Regions from separate parts of the Limnobaculum zhutongyuii genome, predicted to be linked through region 2. Evidence: predicted binding sites of a transcription regulator. Region 2 holds the regulator's gene; each other region holds the start of a gene.

Region 1 (3,670 bases), 1.6 Mb from region 2:
CCACCAAACAGGGTTGGTGCATCGGTACCGAGGTTTAAATCTGTGATGACACCTTTCAGGCGCTGGTTGGCAAATGGCGTTCTGCGGCCGTTGAACCAGTCAAGCACCACCGGTAGCTTTTCCAGTGAGGTTTGTTGAGCCCAGGCTTCCGTTAAAGCAGGTAATAAATTAGATTCGATTTGCTTCAGTGCTGGCGCTAATTCAGGGTTCTGCGCTGCGGCATGATTCAGCGGCCAAGACAGCAAGCGGCTAAACCAGGCATACATATCACCGAAGGCGGACTGTCCGGCCTCCATACCAATAAGGCCCGGAATCACGCTACCATCGACCTGACCACAAATGCCTGCAACGGCACGGTCACCCACCAGTTGGTAATCTGCCAGCAGGATGTCGCAGGTAGAAGTGCCAATCACTTTCACCAACGTATAGGGTTGAGCACCCGCTCCCACGGCGCCCATATGGCAGTCAAACTCACCACCAGAGATCATGACATTTTCTGGCAAGCCTAAACGTGCAGCCCATTCTTTAGTGATCTGCCCTACCGGTTTCTCAGCGGTGTGAGTTTCAGTAAACATGGGATAAGTCAGGTCATTAACCAGAATAGGATCTAATGCCTGTAAAAAATCACGCGGCGGCAAACCATTCCAGTCCATATGCCACAATGCTTTATGACCCGCAGCACAACGGCTACGCTTAAGATTAGTTGGCGCCTGAGTACCGCTTAATAACGCGGGAACCCAGTCGCACAGTTCAACCCAGGAAGTTGCAGCGTTACGTACAGCGGCATCCGCACGGGAAACATGCAAGATTTTGGCCCAGAACCATTCAGATGAATAAACACCACCAATATAGCGCGTATAGTCATCAAACTTACCGCTATGGCACAGGCGGTTAATCTCTTCGGCTTCTTCAATAGAGGTGTGGTCTTTCCATAACACGAACATCGCATTCGGGTTATCGGCAAACTCAGGACGCAGGGCTAATACTCGTCCCTCATTATCAATGGGAGCTGGCGTTGAACCGGTAGTATCGACACCAATACCCACGATAGTTTTACGCTGCTCTGGTGTCAGCATGGCAACCACGGCTTTAATCGCCTGTTCCATCGACTCAATATAATCCTGAGGATGGTGGCGGAACTGATTATCAGATGGTTTACAAAATAGTCCCTGCTTCCAGCGCGGATAATAGACGACTTCGGTTGCAATCTCGGAGCCTTCTATGCAGTCAACAGCCAAAGCGCGAACAGAGTCACTACCGAAGTCAAGCCCAAGAGCAATAGCGCCTTTTGACATAAAAACCTCATATACGAATTAATGGTGATTTTTGTTTGGGGATACCATAAAAAAATCCCATCAAATCGGCGAGGATGCATTAGCTAGAAATATGCACAATCTTGCTTTCTTAAGATGGAGTGTGATCTACCTCAAAATCAAAATACATCACTTTTCCACTGAATATATGAACGATCTTGCTGTAATTCTCAATTGTGATGGCGCTCTAAAAAATCATATCGAATAAACGTTAAAACTTACGCCACTTTGTTATGGATTATATATGAACAGGCTTAAAAATGGCGTCAGTAAGCGTGTTAAATAAAAATCCGTTGTTATAACAATAGTAGATCTCGCTGAGTCAATATCATAAATACAGCCAATTAGGCTATATAGACCAAGTACAGGAGAGATAGAACATATGCATAAATTTACTAAGGCCCTTGCTGTTGTAGGATTGTCGGCGATTATGTCACATTCAGCTATCGCTGAAACGATGAAGCTCGGCTTTCTGGTTAAACAACCTGAAGAACCTTGGTTCCAAACCGAGTGGGCATTTGCGGATAAAGCAGGTAAAGATCTCGGTTTTGACGTAATTAAAATTGCGGTTCCGGACGGCGAAAAAACCCTGAACGCTATTGATAGCCTGGCGGCTAACGGAGCGAAAGGTTTTGTTATTTGTACCCCGGATCCAAAATTAGGGCCGGCAATTATTGCTAAAGCCAAAAGCTACAACCTGAAGGTTATTACCGTTGATGACCAGTTCGTTAACGCTAAGGGTAAACCGATGGATACGGTTCCTCTGGTCATGATGGCCGCCACAAAAATTGGTGAGCGTCAGGGCGAAGAGTTATGGAAAGAGATGACCAAACGTAAGTGGAACATCGCTGAAACCGGCGTAATGGCGATTACCTCTAACGAACTGGATACCGCTCGTCGCCGTACCTCTGGCTCTATGGATGCGCTGAAAGCTGCTGGTTTCCCTGAGAAACAAATTTATCAGGTACCGAGCAAATCAAACGATATCCCGGGCTCCTTTGATGCAGCTAACTCCATGTTAGTACAACATCCGGAAGTGAAAAACTGGCTAATCGTTGGCTTTAACGACAACACCATTCTGGGTGGCGTACGTGCAACAGAAGGTCAGAATTTCAAACCTGAAAACGTTATCGGTATTGGTATCAACGGTGTGGATGCGGTAAACGAGCTGTCAAAAGCTAACGCTACCGGCTTCTACGGTTCACTGTTACCAAGCCCGGACGTACACGGCTATAAGAGTATTGAAATGCTCTACAACTGGGAAACCAAAGGTGTTGAGCCAGCTAAATTCACTGAAGTTACCGATGTAGTACTGCTTACTCGCGAAAACTTCAAAGTTGAGCTGCAAAAGAAAGGACTGTAATTGTCCATTGGGCAGATGGTTAACCATCTGCCCACTTTATACGACACCGTATTATCGAAAAATATACTTATTCCGTCAGTCGCTTCTTTTGGGCCGTTTACAATTAAAAGCCCCCTGCGGATAAGTGGTACGAGCATTAAGGAACTTATTATGCCTACGCTGCAATCACCTTATCTCGAGTTTTGTCAAATCAGTAAAACGTTTCCAGGCGTAAAAGCACTGCAAAACATTAGCTTTGACTGTCATCCAGGTCAGGTTCATGCGCTGATGGGAGAGAATGGAGCTGGAAAATCAACGCTGCTTAAAATACTCAGCGGCAACTATATCCCAACTACGGGTGAAATTAAGGTTAAGGGGCAACCGGTAAAATTCAATAACACCATGGATGCCCTGAATTCCGGTATTGCCATTATTTATCAGGAACTACATTTGATTCCTGAAATGACCGTCGCTGAAAACATCTATTTAGGGCAATTGCCAACCAAAGGCGGCGTGGTCAATAAAAAAATCCTCAACTATGAGGCACGTATTCAACTGGAGCATTTGGGGCTGGATATCGACCCAAATACGCCACTGAAGTATCTCTCCATCGGCCAATGGCAAATGGTGGAAATAGCCAAGGCACTGGCGCGTAACGCCAAGATCATTGCCTTTGATGAGCCAACCAGCTCACTGTCTGCCAGAGAGATCGAACAGCTATTCCGTGTTATTCGCGAGCTCCGTGCTGAAGGTCGGGTCATTCTGTATGTATCCCACCGTATGGAAGAGATCTTTGCCCTTAGCGATGCCATTACCGTCTTTAAAGATGGCTGTTATATGAAAACCTTCACCGACATTCCTAACCTGACCCATGACGAACTGGTTCAAACCATGGTTGGACGTGATATTGGTGACATCTATGGCTATAGCCCTCGTCCTTTAGGGGATGTGCGCTTTGAACTGAAAAATGTTAAAGCGCCGGGCGTTAAGCACCCCATTAGTTTTCAGGTACGTC
Region 2 (3,670 bases):
GATTCAATGCGGTAAAAAGCGTATTGTGAGCCTGGTTAACCTTCATTCGGGTATAAGCCAGTTCAGCAATATCATTGGTCCGATTAAATATTTGCCGCAGATGCTGTTGATAGGTCTCCAGCGCATTGTGAGCATTTTTACGTAATAACGCACTTTGCCATTGAGGCCATAACCACAGGCTACTGGCAAATGCCAGCATACAGCCAATAACCGTATCGATCAGGCGCGGCAACAGGTAATTCATACCGCTGTTAGAGATAATCTGTAAGGTATAGAGGGCGGTAATGGTGAATCCAATGACTGCAATACCATAATTTTTACGCACTATCAGATAAGAGCAAAACGTCAGAACTAACATCAAAATCAACATCAGATTTTGCGAGTAGTAGAGATGCAAAATTGCTGCTCCGGCAAGAATACCGATCATGGTGCCCAGTGAGCGGTGCTGAATTCGAATTCGGGTCGCGTTATAGCCATTTTGGCTAACCACCATAATGGTCATCAGTATCCAGTAGGGCTTAGGCAGATTGAGCGTCAGACCAATTCCGGCACCTGCCGCTAATGTAAGACCAAGACGTGCGGCATTTCTGAGAGCGGCAGATTTAAGCGAACAATAATTTTTTAGCGCTTGCCAAAAAGGAAGACGATTTTGTATCGGCATCAATGTGTGGTTGTATAACGGCTTTTGACGGCTAAGCAAGCGGGCAATGCGACTGAAATGATAATAACAAAAAGCCCCAACCGGATTATCAGGATGCTGTCTGGTAATTTTCTCCAGTGCTGATAATTCCGTCTCCATACTGAAAGGCGTTGGGCGTCGATGATAGAGGATATCATCAGCTAATACCTGTAAGCGTTGACTAATAGATTTTGCATTATGACGAATAATAGCTTCGGCCTGACTTTGCTCAACCAGCTTTTGTACTTCCGCAGGCTGGTGCAGGCTGACGGTAATGTGCTCCTGCAAATCGAGAGCCACCTGAAACGCCTGAATTAATCGCCGATGACGAGGGTGCTTCAGATTGGGAATCATATAGATTTGCTGATAAATCAACGTGATGATATCCATCACTTTCTGTTGGCGTAACAGTAGGGGAGGGAGTGCTTTTTCAGGATCGGTATGTTGGGTTAATAAGCTGTATTTCTCTTCAAAATAGTAAGCTAACTGACGAAAAAGCAGGCTAAGTGATTCTCGCATGGGTTGTTCTTGCCAGAGCCGAAACCACAGGTGGATAAATAAACCATACCAGAACGTGCCAATGGCAAATAATATGGCTACTCGCCAGATAGGTAAATTCCCCGCCATACTGAGCGTAAAAATGGCGGTCACTAATGCCGCAGGCATTAATCGTCCATAAAGCGGACTGATTTCCGCCGTTACACCAAACAGGAGGGTCAGAATAAGCATGCAGAACGGCAGCGGAACTGACCACAGCAGCAGAAACTGTAACAATACACTGCTAATAACAAACAGTGAGCCACCAATAGCCAGCCGTTTGAAAAAGTGTTTATGGGGAGTGTCGAGACCACCAATACTGCAGCAGGCAGGAACAAGGGAGAGTAAAAAGCCGGTTGCCAGATCGTCGAGTAGCCAAAACAGCAAGACAGGCAAACAGAGAACTAAAGTTTGGCGCAGAGCATAATTGACTTCTGGATGATAAATGACTCGTCGCCACATAGGCCTCCCCGGGAAAAGAAAGCGGATATGGCATTTGGAGGCCGTAAACCTATCCGCTTCTCTTTATTATTTAACGAGTCCCGTAGACAACGATAGTCTTTCCATGAGCGGAGATCAGGTTTTGATCTTCCAGCATTTTTAAAATACGTCCTACCGTTTCACGGGAACATCCAACAATTTGACCAATTTCCTGACGGGTGATCTTAATTTGCATTCCGTCTGGATGAGTCATTGCATCCGGCTGTTTAGCCAGGTTGAGTAATGTCTGTGCGATACGGCCCGTAACATCAAGGAAGGCAAGGCTTCCTACTTTCTCAGAGGTAACCTGTAAGCGGCTGGCCATCTGAGCAGATAAACGCATTAAAATATCTGGGTTAACTTGAATCAGCTGGCGAAACTTCTTATAGGAAATTTCAGCAACTTCACATGCTGTTTTTGCCCTGACCCAGGCACTGCGCTCCTGACCTTCTTCAAACAGGCCAAGTTCTCCGATGAAATCCCCCTGATTGAGATAGGAGAGGATCATCTCTTTACCTTCTTCATCCTTAATCAGAACGGCTACGGCACCCTTTACAATATAGTAAAGAGTTTCTGCTTTTTCACCTTGGTGAATAAGTGTGCTCTTGGATGGATATTTATGAATATGACAATGAGATAAAAACCATTCGAGAGTAGGGTCTGTTTGCGGTTTGCCGAGAACCATTTGTTGTTATCCTCTTTGTAGTCACTGCCTAACACAGCAAAGCGAGAAGCTTGCCGAAAATCTTACCCGCCCCGAAGCATATAACTTGCCAGGTGAGCGCTATTATAGCTGATGTAAAAAAGAATATAGAGGTGTTTGTGGGTTAGTATTGCATCAGCCTGAGCAAACTCTAATTTATCTGTTATACCCACACTATGGTTTTAACACAGGTTGAGCCAAGAGTCTCGTGTTGTCTTACTAAAATGAGGGTTAAGCGGCGCTGATTCGGGTTATTCGCCTGTTTTATCCTCATTTCCCTATTCTAATATTCTGCCTTCTAATAATTGTTGTATTAATGGTGTGATAATTAACTCCATAGCCAGCCCCAACTTCCCTCCTGGAATCACTAAAGTGTTTGTTTGGGAGATAAACGATCCCTGTAACATGACCAGTAAATAGGGAAAATCAATTCCTGTCAGCCCCCTGAAGTGAATAACGACCAGACTTTCGTCCATAGTTGGAATACTTTTCGCAGAAAACGGGTCAGAGGTATCAACGGTGGGGACGCGTTGGAAGTTGATATGCGTCCGGGAAAACTGTGGGGTGATGTAATTGATGTAGTCGTCCATTGAACGCACAACAGAATCCAGTACCGCTTCCCGGGAGTGTTCTCGTTCCACGGTGTCGCGGATCAGCTTTTGTATCCACTCCAGGTTAACGATAGGAACGACTCCAACCAGCAAATCGACATGCCGGGCAACATTATGTTTTGCGGTGACGATGCCGCCATGCAGACCTTCATAAAATAGCAGGTCGGTGGTTTCAGGCAGCGGTTGCCAGGGGGTAAAAGTACCGGGTGTTTGATTATAGGGAACCGCTTCATCATAAGTATGCAAGTACTTACGTGTGCGTCCGTTTCCGGTTTTTCCATATTCAATAAAACTGTTTTCCAGCAGAGCGAAGTCGTTCGCCTCGGGACCAAAATAACTGATGTGGCGCCCTTGCTCTCTGGCTTTACGAATTTCCGCATCCATCTCCGGACGCGTATAACGATGGTATGCATCACCATCAATGCGTGCAGCGCTTAAATTTAGCTGCTGAAAGATTTTTCTGAAGGCCAGACTGGTGGTAGTAGTACCGGCTCCGCTGGAACCAGTTACTGCAATGATCGGATGTTTTGCTGACATTAACCTGATTCCTTAGTTTTCGTTGTTATTACCAGAGCATAGTCGGATTGGTGCAGGGCTGTCATAAAATTTTATTCAGATGAATCAATACTCCGGATAAGGCTGCTCTTCCATATCATCACT
Region 3 (3,670 bases), 1.2 Mb from region 2:
CGAATGGTGCCCTGAATCGATTTCATGTGCTCCAATGCTTCATCTGAACGATCGGTTTCCACATCGATAACCACATAACCAATATCATTATTGGTTTGCAGGAACTGAGCTGCAATGTTGATACCCTCTTCCGCAAAGATATGGTTAATCTGATTCAGAACCCCTGGGCGGTTTTCATGAATATGCAGTAAGCGGCTGACATTTTCACTTGGTGCCGGCAGGGAAACTTCCGGGAAGTTAACCGCAGAAAGCGTTGAGCCGTTATCAGAATATTTTGCCAGTTTGCCAGCCACTTCATTACCAATGTTGGCTTGTGCTTCCTGAGTCGAACCACCGATATGCGGTGTAATCAACACATTATCAAAAGCAGTTAATGGCGATTCAAACGGATCCTGATTGGTTGCCGGTTCGGTTGGGAATACGTCCAGAGCGGCCCCTGCGATATGATTACTTTCCAATGCGCTACACAATGCCGGAATATCTACTACCGTACCGCGTGAAGCGTTGATCAGCACAGACCCAGGCTTCATCAGCGCCAGCTCTTTATGTCCCATCATATTCTTAGTACTGGCGGTTTCCGGTACGTGTAACGTCACCACATCGCTCATATTTAGCAGATCGGATAAGTGGCGTACCTGAGTAGCATTTCCCAACGGTAGTTTGTTCTCGATATCGTAGAACATCACGTTCATACCGATAGATTCTGCCAGAATACCCAGTTGGGTTCCGATATGGCCGTAACCGATGATCCCCAGGTTTTTACCCCGGGCTTCAAAACAGCCGACCGCCAGCTTGCACCACTCACCGCGGTGAGCTTTGGCGTTAGCTTCAGGAATACGGCGCAGTAACAATAGGATTTCCCCTAACACCATCTCTGCAACGGAACGAGTATTGGAGAATGGTGCGTTAAACACAGGGATACCACGTTTAGCGGCTGCATGCAGATCCACCTGATTGGTACCAATACAGAAACAACCAATGGCTACCAGCTTCTCTGCGGCGGCCAGAATGTCTGCACTTAAGTGGGTGCGGGAACGAATACCAACAAAATGCGCATCACGAATAGCGACTTTCAGCTCTTCATCATCCAGTGCACCTTTATGGTATTCAATGTTGGTATAACCCGCTGCACGCAGGTTATCCACCGTACTTTGATGAACACCTTCCACCAGGAGAAACTTAATTCTCTCTTTTTCTAACGATACTTTTACCATCTGCTGAACCTTGCCCTAGTGATTATTATATAGACCCTGTCTAACCAACATATCAAAAATAGAAGTTACGGCAATACAATCGATTGCTTATATATCAGTAGAAGGCGTAAGTGAATGTTTTAATTTAGGTGGTTTATTCTGCCGCTGATAGAGAAGAGCAGCGTCTTAACGTTAAGATAATGCTAAGTGTGATATATATCACCAAATTAATATTTTTTTAATTATATGTAATAATTTTTGAACATTTCCCCGAATTTTATAGGGTTATATAAAATTCGGGGAATCACATCATTACGACTCAATAACTTTTACACCATCAGCGGTACCAATCAACGCCACATCGGCGCCGCGGTTCGCAAACAATCCTACGGTTACTACACCAGCGATACTATTTATCTTATTTTCCATCGCCACGGCATCCATAATTTTCAGGTTATGCACATCCAGAATGATGTTTCCATTATCGGTAACCACACCCTGACGGTACTCCGGCATTCCTCCCAGTTTTACCAGCTCTCTGGCAACATAGGCTCTGGCCATAGGGATCACTTCTACCGGCAGAGGAAAAGCCCCCAGAATATCGACCTGTTTAGAACTGTCGGCAATACAGATAAATTTGCGGGAAATCGCTGCAATGATCTTTTCTCTGGTCAGCGCTGCCCCGCCACCCTTGATCATTTGCATATGGCCGTTAATTTCATCGGCGCCATCAACATAGATATCCAGTGAATCCACTTCGTTGCAGTCAAAAATCTGGATTCCTAACTTCTTCAGTTTTGCCGTGGAGTCGTTGGAGCTGGAAACAGCCCCTTCTATTTGATCTTTTATTGAACCTAACGCATCAATAAAATGCGCAGCAGTTGAGCCAGTTCCTACGCCTACAATGGTTCCCGGACGCACATATTTCAGTGCCGCCCAGCCTACTGCCTTTTTCAGTTCATCTTGAGTCATGGTGAAATCTACCTAAGCTGTCAAAAATGTGATTATTATAGAGTAACCCACGAGACGAAACAGTTAAACCTGTCAGAAACATACGATAATCTAAAAAGTATGGCATAGTGATAGAGAGACGGTCTGATTAAAACGGAGAATACTTAGGAATGAAACGCCCAGATTATCGCGTACTTCAGGCGCTGGATGCGGTTATCCGTGAGCGCGGGTTTGAACGTGCAGCGCAAAAATTATGTATTACACAATCAGCCGTATCTCAACGCATTAAACAGCTTGAATACCTGTATGGTCAGCCACTGCTGATCCGTACCGTTCCCCCACGTCCTACCGAACAAGGGCAAAAGTTACTGGCTCTCTTACATCAGGTAGAATTACTGGAAGATGAATGGCTAAGCGATGAAGGCAGTGCTGACTCTCCGTTACAGCTCTCCCTTGCCGTTAACGCCGACAGTCTGGCAACCTGGCTATTACCAGCGCTAAAGCCGGTATTATCTGATTCTCCGATTCGTTTAAATCTACAGGTTGAAGATGAAACCCGAACTCAGGAACGCTTACGTTTAGGGGAAGTAGTGGGTGCAGTGAGTATTCAACCTCAGGCGCTGCCGCGCTGTCTGGTGGATCAACTGGGAGCATTAGACTATATTTTCGTGGCATCACCTGACTTTGCTGAACGCTATTTTCCTAACGGCGTAACTCGCTCCGCATTACTTAAAGCGCCTGCGGTTGCGTTTGACCATCTGGATGATATGCATCAGGCATTCTTACAGCAGAACTTTGACCTGCCGCCAGGCAGCGTACCCTGCCATATTGTTAGCTCTTCAGAAGCCTTTGTACAGTTGGCAAAACAGGGAACCACCTGCTGCATGATCCCACATCTGCAAATTGAGCGAGAGCTGGCTAACGGTGAGTTAATGGATTTGACACCGGGCCTGTGCCAGCGCCGGATGCTTTACTGGCATCGTTTCTCGCCAGAAAGTAAAATTATGCGGGGAGTCACTGACGCCCTGTTAAGCTACGGGCGTCAGGTATTAAGACAAATCTGATTACGCGATTAACGTTGAATATCAAATACGACGTCAACCTGATCGTTAAAGCTGATGCTCTGCTGCTGGTATGTTTGATCAATACCGCTGGCAGAGACAGCATCAGATTTATAAGCACGCATCATCGGCACCGGCATTGGGTTAGCGGCACGATAGCGAATGCTAAACACCGGCCCCAACTTAACGCCAAAGTCTTTTGCTAACTCTTCTGCCTGCACTTTGGCATTCTCAACCGCTTTTTTGCGGACTTCATTACGATAAGTATCATCTTTAGCTACGCCCAGCGTCACATCGCGGATCTCATTCAGACCTGCGCTTAATGCGCCATCCAGCAAAGTGTTTAGCTTGTCCAGTTGACGAACGGTAACTTTTACCTGACGAACCGCCGCATAGTCTTTTACCACTTTGCTGCTGTCGCTACTGTTTGGATAGTTGTATTCCAGCCGGGTCTGGATATTAGCG
Region 4 (3,670 bases), 1.6 Mb from region 2:
TAGGATACGCCAAGGTCAACTGAAGCATCTTTGGTGAAGTTGTAGGTTGATCCCAGGCTTAACCATAAGCGGTCCTGGTCCGGAATAGAAATGGAACGGGTGTCAGCGGGCACTGCGCTATCGTCAAACGCAATACCGGCACGCCATGTCCAGGTATCATCATGGTAGTAAGTGGTACCTAACGCGATACGATAAGCATCACGGAAGTTTTCTTTCTTATAGAACAATGTTTGCCCTTCAGAACCGGTACCTTTTAACTCTTTAAACTCACTCCAACTGGTATAGCTCAAGCCGTAATGCATAGCCCATTTAGGTGCGACTTTGTGGTATCCGGCGAGTTCCCAGACCTCTGGCAGAGACAGCGTCAAATCACCGTTAACGGTTTGACCATTGGTTCCCCATGGCATTCCGGTAGCGGCTTGCATCGCGTTATATTTGGATGGCAGTTCACTGCTGTAATCGCCGCTAAAGTCGATGTCTACCTGTGAACGGTAGCTCAGGCCAATACGGTTTTCTTTATCGATTTCGTATAGCAGACCCGCGTTCCAGCCATAACCCCACTCGTCGCCTTTCATATGAACGACTTCGGTATCTCTTGGCATACCGTTGCTATTCTCACCGGCATGACGGTTGATTTCTGCTTCCGCGTAGATCGCATTAAAACCTGCGCCAAAGCTAAAATATTCATTGATACGGTAAGCGGCACTGAAATTAAGATTGCCGGTTTTTAATGAGGTTTTACCAGCCAAAGGACCTGCAGCATAATCATCAGAGAATTGGGTAGAAAGGCCATAGTTACTGGTTAAAGAACCACCAACCGCCCAACTATCATTAATTGGATAGATAAAATGAAGGTTAGGAACCCATTCGTTTGGCGTAATGTCACTTACGGACATATCTGAACCAGATGGGGAAGTACCGTCAATTTTTACCGTAGGCTGGACGTAAATGGCGCCACCAGAAAATGTAGGGCGGTCAAACATCGTCATTGATGCAGGGTTACGGCTACCTGATGCTGCATTATCAGCAATCGCACCTTCACCGGAAAACGCACGACCTAACCCTGAAGCAGAAGATTCCTGAAGCTGGAAACCTGAAGCGTAAAGATTAGAAGATACTGCCGCTATAACAATTGCCAATGCCGACTTTCTTAAAATATTTTTGTGGTGCATACCAAAATCTCAAAAGTGATAAAAACTATTACGGATTGTAATAATTGAGGCGGCATTGTAGGGAGTAAGATGTTGGCTACAGATTAGACCAGTTGGGCCGAATGACAGAGGTTAAGGGGCATTAGGGCTTAATACTTTATTTAAAAGTAAATACTTTTTACATACCGGATTGGTTACATTTGAAGCGTATCAAAGTGAAAAATCATAAAGGTAATAATAATCATATTGTTATAACTCAATTTTGTGTGGGAAGGTTGATTATTGTACGAATAATTAGTCGGGTAATAACAAAGTCCATGCGTAAATCGGGCAGGAAGAGTAGTATAGGAAAGATTATTGAATTTTGAGCTAGATCTCATTCAGGTTTTAAATAAAACGACTATTCAGCCGTTTTATTCACAGGAGAAGAGTACGATGTCTGATTCATTAAAATGTAATGCACAAGAAACCGCTGCTTGTTGTTGCGTTGATGTTGGTACCGTGATGGACAACACGGATTGCACTGCGTCTTACCAAAATGTATTTACCAATCGTGGCGAAGCAGAGTTAATGCTGAAGATGCTGACAGAAAAAGCACGAGCAACAGAATCTGAGCCTTGCATGATTGAAAGCCGTTTGACTGATGTCGCGGGTGGAGTAGAACTGAGCGTAGACTTTACATTCTCGTGCCAGGCTGAAACTATGATTTTCCAACTGGGCCTGCGTTAATCGCCACCAGTTTTTGTACAGTTTAGAATAATGCTAACGCCGGAATACCGGCGTTAGCCATAAATGAACGGAGCAAAACATGCAGGTGTTCATTATGCGGCATGGTGAAGCCAGTTATCATGCTGACAGCGATCCGGCTCGCAACTTAACAGAGCGCGGATGTAAGGAAACGGCTCAAATGACGCGCTGGCTACGGCAAAAAATTGCTGAGATTGACTGGGTGCTAGTCAGTCCTTATGTTCGGGCACAGCAAACGTTAGACGTAGTCAAACACGAATTTCCTCTGTCATCTTCCTCTACCATCGAAACGTTTTCAGCCCTGACGCCGGGTGGCGATGCTATGTTATCTGCTGATTATTTGATGACGCTGGCACAGGATGGAGTGAATTCTGTATTGGTGGTTTCTCATTTACCGTTGGTGGGCTATCTGGTCTCTGAACTTTGTGGTGGTATATACCCACCTATGTTTAGCACTTCAGCCGTAGCAGCGATTACGCTGGATGCTGAAACCGGCAGAGGTTCTCTTGACTGGCAGCAAACGCCGGGGTCATTGAGTTAATTGTGGAATCGCTTTTAAATTCACTTTAGTGGATATTCCGGCCATAAACGCAAACATGTATCAATATGCATGGTTCCAGGCCGGAAAGAACAACAATTTAAAGCCCCAGCCGATGCGCGACCACTTCCTCCAGCAAACGCACTAACTCCGGATCCATATACTTGTAGTCGTCGGGAATATCCAACACGTGAATGGTTTTATGCTCTATCAAGCGCTGATATTCCGCCACAATACGGTTCTTATGTTTTTGCTCCATCACGCAAATAACATCAGCCCACTGTAACAATGCAGGGGTTAATGGCTTGCGGGCATTGCGGCTGGTTCCGGCTGATTTAACCGAGAGTTCAGGGTGGCGACGCCACACCTGTTCTGCGGTAGGGCTTCGCCACTGGTTACGACTACAGATAAATAGCACATTCATACAGCAGTCAGACCTCTTCCATGGCTTTTAGCGTTCGTTGACTATTGGGTATTCTGGGATACTCGATACCTAGCTGCACCGATCTTGCCAGCTTGTCTCGACGGGTGTAGAGCATTTTCCAGTTTTTTTCTCCACGATAGTCGTCTTTTGCCCGACCACCCTGGTGTTTTTTACGTTTATTTTGTGAGAGCCGCCAGGCCCGGTTTCGGATGTTATCCATATTTGATGCCTCATCAGATTAATCGTGGTTCAGCAGCCGCGATAATACAGAGAGGTTGGGACGGGTTAGCGTCCGGCTTTATGATACCGAATGTAGCCAATAACCGTCCAGTGGCTATTTTTGCGAATCGGGTTGCTCCGGGTTAGTGGCTAAAGGGGAAAAGAGCGCCGGTAAGTAGTGAACTGCTTGATACATGGTTACCGATGAGAGGGTTCCACAGAGAATGGAAAGCCCGAGAACTTCAAAATCTAACTGTCCCCAAAAAATAAGCAGAGTGGTTGGGAGCAATCCCGAGGTTATAGCACCGACCAGCGCGGCAAAAGGAAACTTTTGATACAACGGCGTTAAGTTGGCAATAATGATTCCAGTCGCCAGTGCTGGCAAACTTCCCCAGATATAGGTAATGAGCAGAGCAAAAGGTAGCTCACGGATGATATCGCGGAAGAAACCAGATGGATAACCCGTATAGATATATATCGTGGGAATCGCAATAATCAGTCCAATTAACGGCCCAAAAAGGGTAAACCAGACGGCGTTATTTATTATTCGATGTGTTTTACTCATATGTGGCAACTCCCTGCGCTGGACAT

Evidence for each region. Region 2 encodes CRP, which controls carbon source genes, mostly activating them, when cyclic AMP is high. Its sites were predicted from a motif close to ATGTGANNNNNNTCACAT; they were not measured.
Region 1: EKN56_RS04590 (arabinose ABC transporter substrate-binding protein) is a predicted target of CRP. The motif match lies at 1,415-1,432, and genes of this name have one in related genera.
Region 3: serA (phosphoglycerate dehydrogenase) is a predicted target of CRP. The motif match lies at 1,401-1,418, and genes of this name have one in related genera.
Region 4: EKN56_RS11690 (YfcZ/YiiS family protein) is a predicted target of CRP. The motif match lies at 1,514-1,531, and genes of this name have one in related genera.

Annotation. Positions count from the first base shown of each region.
Region 1 is NZ_CP034752.1:1,102,162-1,105,831, reverse strand. Features, by position in the region: gene EKN56_RS04595 (ribulokinase) at 1-1,295, opposite strand, end outside; gene EKN56_RS04590 (arabinose ABC transporter substrate-binding protein) at 1,696-2,676, shown strand; gene araG (L-arabinose ABC transporter ATP-binding protein AraG) at 2,827-3,670, shown strand, end outside.
Region 2 is NZ_CP034752.1:4,167,232-4,170,901, reverse strand. Features, by position in the region: gene EKN56_RS18685 (YccS/YhfK family putative transporter) at 1-1,678, opposite strand, end outside; gene crp (cAMP-activated global transcriptional regulator CRP) at 1,749-2,381, opposite strand; gene EKN56_RS18675 (phosphoribulokinase) at 2,678-3,547, opposite strand; gene EKN56_RS18670 (YheU family protein) at 3,632-3,670, opposite strand, start outside.
Region 3 is NZ_CP034752.1:734,227-737,896, reverse strand. Features, by position in the region: gene serA (phosphoglycerate dehydrogenase) at 1-1,214, opposite strand, end outside; gene rpiA (ribose-5-phosphate isomerase RpiA) at 1,506-2,165, opposite strand; gene EKN56_RS02820 (LysR family transcriptional regulator ArgP) at 2,315-3,208, shown strand; gene EKN56_RS02815 (oxidative stress defense protein) at 3,217-3,670, opposite strand, start outside.
Region 4 is NZ_CP034752.1:2,605,787-2,609,456, reverse strand. Features, by position in the region: gene fadL (long-chain fatty acid transporter FadL) at 1-1,172, opposite strand, end outside; gene EKN56_RS11690 (YfcZ/YiiS family protein) at 1,587-1,880, shown strand; gene sixA (phosphohistidine phosphatase SixA) at 1,960-2,439, shown strand; gene EKN56_RS11680 (low molecular weight protein tyrosine phosphatase family protein) at 2,537-2,860, opposite strand; gene EKN56_RS11675 (hypothetical protein) at 2,868-3,080, opposite strand; gene EKN56_RS11670 (hypothetical protein) at 3,195-3,644, opposite strand.